4 regions of the Rhodoferax saidenbachensis genome follow, and region 4 is predicted to be linked to each of the others. Evidence: predicted binding sites of a transcription regulator. Region 4 holds the regulator's gene; each other region holds the start of a gene.
The links. Region 4 encodes LexA, which represses DNA repair genes until DNA is damaged. Its sites were predicted from a motif close to ACTGTATNNNNATACAGT; they were not measured.
Positions count from the first base shown of each region.

Region 1: a site for LexA is predicted at 1,211-1,228, ahead of RS694_RS13505 (DNA topoisomerase IV subunit B). Genes of this name have one in related genera too.
Region 2: a site for LexA is predicted at 1,050-1,067, ahead of RS694_RS16520 (error-prone DNA polymerase). Genes of this name have one in related genera too.
Region 3: a site for LexA is predicted at 1,123-1,140, ahead of imuA (translesion DNA synthesis-associated protein ImuA). Genes of this name have one in related genera too.

Region 1 is NZ_CP019239.1:2,842,138-2,844,339, reverse strand. Features, by position in the region: gene RS694_RS13510 (MFS transporter) at 1-1,132, opposite strand, end outside; gene RS694_RS13505 (DNA topoisomerase IV subunit B) at 1,262-2,202, shown strand, end outside.
Region 2 is NZ_CP019239.1:3,463,502-3,465,703, reverse strand. Features, by position in the region: gene RS694_RS16525 (aldo/keto reductase) at 1-948, opposite strand, end outside; gene RS694_RS16520 (error-prone DNA polymerase) at 1,079-2,202, shown strand, end outside.
Region 3 is NZ_CP019239.1:3,475,171-3,477,372, reverse strand. Features, by position in the region: gene RS694_RS16580 (TIR domain-containing protein) at 1-663, opposite strand, end outside; gene imuA (translesion DNA synthesis-associated protein ImuA) at 1,161-1,910, shown strand; gene RS694_RS16570 (DNA polymerase Y subunit UmuC family protein) at 1,879-2,202, shown strand, end outside.
Region 4 is NZ_CP019239.1:1,714,182-1,716,383, forward strand. Features, by position in the region: gene RS694_RS08190 (DUF1993 domain-containing protein) at 1-238, shown strand, start outside; gene RS694_RS08195 (hypothetical protein) at 305-655, opposite strand; gene lexA (transcriptional repressor LexA) at 681-1,349, opposite strand; gene RS694_RS08205 (asparaginase) at 1,465-2,202, shown strand, end outside.

The sequences.
Region 1 (2,202 bases), 1.1 Mb from region 4:
CTATGTACCAGACGATGTCGTAGCTACCCGTCTTGTCATACAGATAGCCACCGAGCCAGACGCCGAGGAACGAACCGATCTGGTGGCTGAAGAACACAAAACCGCCCAGCATGGACAGGTGCGCCACGCCAAAGATCTGCGCCACCGTGGCATTGGTGGGGGGGATGGTGGATAACCACAGAAGGCCCATGACGGACGAGAACACATAGACGCTGGTGGGCGACAGCGGAGCTATCAAAAACACGCTGATGGTCACGGCGCGCGCCAGGTAAATGAAGGCGAGGATGTTTTTCTTCGGAATCTTCTGGCCCAGCACGCCGGCCGCGTAGGTGCCAAACACGTTGAACAGCCCGATCAGCGCCAATGCGTAGCTGGCCACCTGGGGCGACAGGCCCTTGTCGCGCAGGTAGCTGGGCATGTGCACGCCGATGAACACCACCTGGAATCCGCAGACGAAATAGCCTGCCATCAACAACTGGAAGCTCGGGTATTTAAAAGCCTCGCGCAGGGCTTGCACAATGGTTTGTTCACGCGGTGGTGGTGCGCTACCCGCAAAGCCGGGCTCGCGCAGACCCCAGGCCAGGGGCGCCATCAGCAGGGCGGCAAAGCCCAGCAGGCTCAGCGCCTCCTGCCATCCAAAGTGGCTGATCAGGAAACCTTCGGTCGGCACCATCAAAAACTGGCCAAACGAACCCGCCGCGGCGGTAATGCCCATAGCCCAGGAGCGCTTGTCGGCCGACACATTGCGCCCGATCACGCCATACACCACGGCGTAGGTCGTGCCGGCCTGGGCCACGCCAATCAGGACGCCAGTGGACAAGGTAAACAGCAAGGGCGTGTTGGCATGCGCCATACCGACCAGACCCAACGCGTACAGCGCTGCGCCCAGAACAATCACCTTGAACGCGCCAAAACGGTCGGCCACCATGCCGGCAAAAATGCCGGCCACGCCCCAGGACAGGTTCTGGATGGCAATGGCAAAGGCAAAGGTCTCGCGGCTCCAGTCCTTGGCTTGGGTGATGGGCTGTAGCCAGAGGCCAAAGCCGTGGCGGATGCCCATGGAAAGGGTCACGATGGCAGCGCCGCAAATGAGCAACTGGGTCAGGCTAAGGCGGGGAGGGGAAGTTTGCATGGCGCCTAATATAGCCATTCCGCCTGGCCCACGCGGTGTAGCGGGGGACAGACCACGACAGCATCCATGCTGTTTGCGGCTGTTTATTCATACAGTTAATTGCCGCCAATCACACTACAATCGCGCCCTATGGCAACAAGCAACCCCGTCAAAACCACCCCCGAATACAGCGAAGGCTCGATCCGGGTCCTCAAAGGCCTGGAGCCCGTCAAGCAGCGTCCGGGCATGTACACCCGCACCGACAATCCCCTGCACATCATCCAGGAAGTGCTGGACAACGCCGCCGACGAAGCGCTGGCCGGTCATGGCAAAAAGATCAAGGTCACCCTGCATGCCGACGGCTCGGTCAGTATTGAAGACGACGGCCGCGGCATCCCGTTTGGCATGCACCCCGAAGAAAACGCCCCGGTGATCGAGCTGGTGTTCACCCGCCTGCATGCGGGTGGCAAGTTCGACAAGGGCAAGGGCGGCGCCTACAGCTTCTCGGGCGGCCTGCACGGCGTGGGCGTCTCCGTCACAAATGCTTTGGGCAAGCGTCTGGAGGCCATCACCCACCGTGAAGGCTCGGTCGCGCGCATCGTGTTTGAAGGCGGCGACGTTGCGGAGGCCCTCCAAGTCCGTAAGGCGGGCGAAGGCGACCGCAAGAGCGGCAGCACGATACGTGTCTGGCCCGACCCCAAGTATTTCGAATCCGCCGTGCTGCCTATGGGCGAGCTGACGCACCTGCTGCGCAGCAAGGCCGTGCTGATGCCTGGCGTCAGCGTCACGCTGGTGAATGAGAAAACCAAGGACAGCCAAAACTGGCTTTACAAAGGCGGCCTCAAAGACTATTTGATGCAGACCTTGAATGGCGATCCGGTGATCCCGCTGTTTGACGGCGAAGGTTTTGCCGACAGCCAGAACGACAACTTCGCCGAAGGCGAGGGCGCCAGCTGGTGCGTGGCCTTTACGGAAGAAGGTAACCCGGTACGCGAGAGTTACGTCAATTTAATTCCCACCAGCGCCGGTGGCACGCACGAAAGCGGCCTGCGCGATGGCCTGTTCACCGCGGTCAAAAGCTTTATCGAATT
Region 2 (2,202 bases), 1.7 Mb from region 4:
CACCTTGTCGGGTGCAAACATCTGGTCCAGGCGGGCCAGGTCGTCTGCGCTGAGCACGATGTCTGTGGCTGCGGCGTTCTGCTCCAGATACGTGATGCGACGGGTGCCGGGAATGGGCAGCACATGCGGGTGTTTGTGGAGCAACCAGGCCAGCGCGATTTGCGCATTCGTCGCACCGCGTGCGGCAGCAAAACGCCCCAGCGCCTCCACCAGCAGGCGGTTGGTGGCTTCTGCATCGCCGCGCATGCGTGGGAGTATCTTGCGGAAGTCATTGCCGGCCAGCGATGTGGTGTTGAACGTGCCGGTCAAAAAGGCGCGGCCCAGCGGGCTGTAGGCGACAAAGCTGGTGGCCAGCTCGGCACAGACCTGCAGCATTTCGTACTCGGGCTCGCGTGCCCATAACGAGTATTCGCTCTGGAGGGCGGCGATGGGGTACACCGCGTGGGCCTTGCGCAATGTGCTGGGCGAGACTTCGGACAGTCCGATCTGACGCACCTTGCCCGCGTGCACCAGGTCGGCCATGGCGCCCACCATGTCTTCGATGGGAACCTCCGGGTTGCGCCGGTGGCAGTAGTACAGGTCGATGGTGTCCACCTGCAGGCGCCGCAAGGATGCTTCGCAGGCGCTGCGGATATAGGTCGGGCTGTTGTCGATGCGGCGCTCGTACTTGCCCGGTTCGCGCACGATGCCAAATTTGGTGGCAATGACCAGTTGCTTGCGCACCGCAGGACCGCCCTGGGCGATGAAGTGGCCGATCAGACTTTCATTGTGGCCAAAACCATAGGTGTCGGCGGTGTCCCAGAAGTTGATGCCCAGCTCCATCGCACGCTGCAGTGTCTTGTGGGACTGGATGTCGTCGCTGGCACCATAAAACTCGCTCATGCCCATGCAGCCCAGCCCCAGGGACGAAGCGGGTGTGTGGGCTTGGCCCAGCGTGCGGTTTTTCATGGTGGTTCCAAGTGAGTCTGTGGGGTGGACCTATTTAAGCACTCGGCCGCAGTGATCCACGCGTTCTTACCGCTGCATGTTTGAATACGGCAAGTCGATATACTGTATAAATAATCAGTATTTACAGGATATGGAAGCTACTCGTCCATTCCCTCCTGCGATGCCTCTGCCGGCCTATGCGGAGCTGCATTGCTTAAGCAACTTCAGTTTTCAGCGCGGCGCCTCGCAGCCCGAAGAACTGGTGCAGCGCGCGCATGCACTGGGTTACAGCGCGCTGGCCCTCACCGACGAGTGTTCGGTGGCCGGAGTGGTGCGTGCGCATGTGAAGGCCAAGGCGCTGGGCCTGAAGCTCTTGCTGGGTGCCGAGTTCCAGGTGAGCGGTGTGGGCGCGGGCTTCGCGGCTGTGGCGCTGGCGCACAACCTGGAGGGCTGGGGCAACCTGTGTGAATTCATCACCCTGGCGCGCCGTGCCGCACCCAAGGGGCAGTACCGCGTGGTGTGGCAGGAGGCACAGTGGGCTCTGCTACAGCACTGTGAGGTCTTGCTGGTACTGCCGGATGCTATCAATATGGAAGCTGCTTGCGCAATATCCATAAGGGCCAGAGGCCTGTTTGGCATCAATGTGTGGCTGGCGGCCGAGCTGCCACTGGGCGCAGACGATGGGCTGCAGTTGCACCGCCTGCAGCAGATCAGCCAGATCACCGGCGTACCGCTGGTGGCTGCGGGTGGTGTGCGTATGCATGTGCGCTCGCGCAAGCCGCTGCACGATGTGTTGACCGCTGTGCGTCTGGGCACACCGGTGGCGCAATGTGGCTTTGCGCTGCAGGCCAATGCTGAATCGCACTTGCGCAGCCGCGCGCGGTTGGCGGCGCTGTACCCGCCACCGCTGCTGGCCAACACGCAGGTGATAGCGAACAAATGCAGGTTTGACCTGAAGGAGTTGCGTTACCACTACCCGCTGGAGGCGGTGCTGCCCGGCACCACACCCGCGCAAACCCTGCGCCAGTACACCGAGCAGGGCGCGCGGGAGCGTTACCCCGCAGGCGTACCGGACGGCATACGCGTCCGAATTGAAAAAGAGCTGGCGTTGATTGAGGAGTTGCACTTCGAGATGTATTTCCTCACCGTGCACGATATCGTGAAGTTCGCCCGCAGCAAACACATCCTTTGCCAGGGCCGCGGCTCAGCGGCCAACTCGGTGGTGTGTTACTGCCTGCACGTGACCGAGGCCAACCCGGAAGAAACCTCGCTCTT
Region 3 (2,202 bases), 1.8 Mb from region 4:
GTGTTCAAAGACGACGTTCTGCCGAGCGCGAGGCTTTGGCGTATCACCCACCAAGCTACCTGAGTCACAAGGCGTATACAGAACCAATGCAAAGCCGACGTTGGTGTGCTCCTCAATTTTCTCGATGATGGTCTTGCCACCACTCACCTGCTCGTGAAGGATTACCGCCTTTAGCCCGAGCTGTTCGACGAATCTTGCCGCCGAGATCTTGGCCAGATCGTCTCGTCCGTGAACTATGAAAACCTTTGATTGATCGAGGATTTCAACCTTCTTGGCTTTGACCTCTGAAAGCATGGCTGGAGTCGCCTTTGATAGATTGGCCTTAACGCGGTCGAACACCTCGTTGGTAATGTCCTTGGTGTGCCTGTCGTACCCAACAATGTCTCTCGGAGAAACGAACATGATCACGTTGGATGGCATGTGATCGTTCTCGTATTTCGAAAGCTCAGCTACTGTCTTCTCGGTCTGCTTAATGGCAATTCGCTTGACCTCTGCTTTGCTGAGGAAGTAGCCATCGAACTGAAAGTCTTCACCTCGAAAGAACGGCATTAGGACTCGTGTCTCAATGTCTGAAAGGTCAGTCTTGTCTAGCTCGAAGTACTGCTTGTTCTTGCTTTGTTTGCCGATCTTTTCGTTTGTCTCGATGACGACTTGAAAGTACATGAGGTTCCCTCTAGATATATATCGATTAATGCTAGCTGTGAAAGAAGGTGCGAGGTAGATTCGTCGGTGCCTAACGCAATGTATAAAGAAAAACCTGCTCGATAAACTGGCGTGTGCTCGATATTTTGGCCATGAAATCCCTATGAAGTCCGCTTGCAGTCTGGCTTTGCAAGCAATGCACGGCTGATTCGTACAGTTATAAAAGTTCTGCGAAATAGAGCAAGCTGGCCGCGGCATTTTGCCGACCCCATGTGTTTTGGTCTATCCCCCATGCGGGGGATTCCATAGCCGTTTTTAGTAGGAATGTTGAAGGTCCATTTCTGGCGGCGAATCGACCGGTAAGGTCAGATGCCACGTCGGCAACGAACGAAAAGCCACAGCCCCACCAACAGACCATCGCCCCTACACACGCCACCCGCAATAGCCTCTGCCACTTGCAGTTTGGAAGGTCGGAATTATACTGTGAATAAATACAGTATTTATTCCAAAGCCTTGCCGTGTCTCGCTCTCCCGTTTCCCTCTCTTTGCAGTCATTGCCGTCCGACGTCTGGCACGCGGACGCGCTGGCGGGGGCACCTGCGCAGGTGCTGGCCACGGGCGACCGGCTGCTGGACGCGCAATTGCCCGGTGGTGGCTGGCCCATTGGCGCGCTGGTTGAGCTGCTGCAGCCACAGGGTGTGCACAGCGAATGGCGGCTGTTGTTGCCCGCGCTGGCACGCTGTGGCAGCGGTCCGGTGGTGCTGGTGGGTGCGCCGCATCCGCCATTTGCCCCGGCCCTGGCGGCCCAAGGACTGCGTACCGCGCGGCTGCTGTGGGTGACGGCGCAGGCGCTGTCTGCGCGCCTGTGGGCTGCCGAGCAGGCCTTGCGTTGCGCGCCGGTGGACGCGGTGCTGGTCTGGCTGCCCGAGGGGCGCAAGGAAGCCGTGCGTTCGGACCAGTTGCGCCGCCTGCAGATTGCGGCGGCCGAACACCACAAGCTCTTGTTTGTGATGCGCCCCGCCACCACGCAGAACGCGCCGTCTCCTGCGGCGCTGCGCCTGCATATGGGCCCGCGCGTTCCACAGGACGGCACGCCCGGCGCACCGGGCGCAGAGGACGCACTGGAAGTGCAGGTGCACAAACGCCGTGGCCCGCCGCTGGCACAGCCGCTGCATCTGGCAGCGCGGCCGGCGCGGCTGTCCATGCTGCTGGCGGCCCAAGCGTGGAGGCCCGGCCATGCACTGGATCGCACTGCAGCCCGCGCCTGATGCCGCGCTGGCAGACCCGCACAGCGCCTGGGCCTGGTGGGCGCTGCAGTTCACGCCGATGGTGGCGCGCGTGGACGACGCGTTGGTGCTGGAGGTGTCGGGCAGCGAACGCCTGTTTGGTGGCCGGGCCGCGCTGGTGGGGCAGATATTCAAGCCAAATCAGGCTCTGGCCCCCGTGGAATGTGCGCAAGGTGCTACTTCTTTGATAGCGCTTGGGCGCCTGTGGGGCGGCGCGGTAGATGCGCCTGCCGACCGCCTGCCGCTGCACGCACTGGCTGCCGCCCGCCCGCAC
Region 4 (2,202 bases):
CCAGAAAACGCGGGACTATCTGGCCACCGTACCGGCAGCGGCGCTGGACGGTACCGAAGACAAGGACATCACCTTTCCCGTGGGGCGCGAGCGCACCCGCACCATGAAGGCCGAGGACTATCTCAAATTGTGGGTGTTACCCAATATGTTCTTCCACATCACCACGGCCTACGCCATCCTGCGCCACAACGGTGTGCCAGTGGGCAAGCAGGACTACCTGGTGGGCGGTCAGGGCTGATGTGAAGGGGCCCTGCGCGCAGCCGGGCGTTCTGTTGCGTAGCCCAAAAAGACCTAGAACAGGCTCTCAGTGGCAGGTGGCTTCGCTGGCGGCCAGGCGGTCCAGCTCGGCGCATACGTCGGCCATGCGCCCGGAGATCACCATGCGGCCCACGCTGGCGCGGGTCTGGCCGGCCTCCAGCACACGCACCACACGCAAGGGCTTGCGATGGGCATGAATTGGGGCTATAGCCCGCGCGGGTATTGCGCAAGCAGCTACCAATTTAGGAGCAATTTTAGTAACCGCCGACGCATGTGTCGCGGTTCGCTGCGGGTTGGCAATGGCATGTGGCAGCGGACGGGCCGGGGTGCCGATCCAGCGCAGCAAACCCTGCAGGGGCAGAAAAACACCGGAATGGGCAAAAAGCGCGAGGTTCATAAGAGGCCTTGTAAGTGCTGCTGGTTCACATGAGCATGGTGTTGCGGATCAGGCCGACGGCCAGGCCTTCAATCTCGAAAGGCTCGCCGGGTTCCACCACGATGGTCTGGTAGTCGGGGTTCTCGGGGTGCAGCTCGATCAGGTGTTTGTTGCGGCGAAAACGCTTGACCGTGACCTCGTCGCCCAGGCGGGCCACCACGATCTGGCCATTCTTGGCGTCTTTGGTGGCTTGCACGGCCAGCAGGTCGCCGTCCATGATGCCGGCGTCGCGCATGGACATGCCGCGTACCTTGAGCAGGTAATCGGGCTGGCGCTGGAACAGGCTGTTTTCTACATAGTAGGTCTGGTCCACATGCTCCTGGGCGAGAATGGGCGAGCCTGCGGCTACCCGACCAATCAGCGGCAGGGCCAGTTGGGCCAGGTTGGGGAAGGAGAGCTGCTTGAGGCGTGTTTCGTGGATGGAGCGCAGCGTGTCACTCTTGAGGCGGATGCCGCGCGAGGTGCCGCTGACCAGTTCGATGACACCCTTGCGCGCCAGCGCCTGCAAATGCTCTTCGGCGGCGTTGGCAGACTTGAAGCCCAGCTCAGTCGCGATTTCGGCGCGCGTGGGGGGCGCACCGGTGCGGGCAATGGCGCTCTGGATCAGGTCCAGAATCTGCTGTTGGCGGGCGGTGAGTTTGGGACTCTCAAGCATGGCTGACTCCTTAAAAATGGGTCGGTACTGGCTGTGGGTCTATACACACTGTTTTATCATCCAGTACCTGTATTTTTAACCAGTTTTATTTTCTTTGCAAGCAGGACGTTGAAATATGTCGAAAAAAGTGGTGTTTCTGGGCATGGGCGGCACGATTGCGGGCCAGGCCCAGAGTGCGACCGACAACGTGGGCTACAAGTCCGCCCAAGTGGGCGTGGCCCAGTTGCTGCAGGCCGTGCCCGCTCTGAAAGAGGCGCTGGGCAAGCGGACGTTGGTCTCCGAGCAGGTGGCCCAGGTGGACAGCAAGGACATGGAATTTGCCCACTGGTCCCTGCTGGCCCAGCGCGTCGTGCACCACCTTGCCTCGCCGGATGTGGATGGCGTGGTCATCACCCACGGCACCGATACGCTGGAGGAAACCGCGTACTTTTTGTCCTGCGTGGTGTCCGCAGCCTTGCTGGCGGCCAAACCGGTGGTGTTGACCTGCGCCATGCGGCCCGCCTCGGCTCTGGTGCCCGATGGGCCGCAAAACCTGCTCGATGCCACAGCGGTGGTGTGCACTGCGGGCGCGCACGGCGTGCTGGTGGTCTGCGCGGGTAGCATCCATGACGCGCGGGAGGTGCAAAAGGTGCATCCCTACCGCGTGGACGCGTTTGACTCTGGGGATGCCGGCCCTTTGGGCGTGGTGGAAGAGGGCGCTGTGCGCCTGATGCATGGCTGGCCCGCCGCAGAGGCGCAGACGGGTCCGAGCCTGGACACCATCGCCACCCACACCTGGCCCCGCGTGGAGATCGTGATGAACTACGCCGGTGCCACCGGGGCCACGGTGCGTGCCCTGTGCGCGGCACCTGCA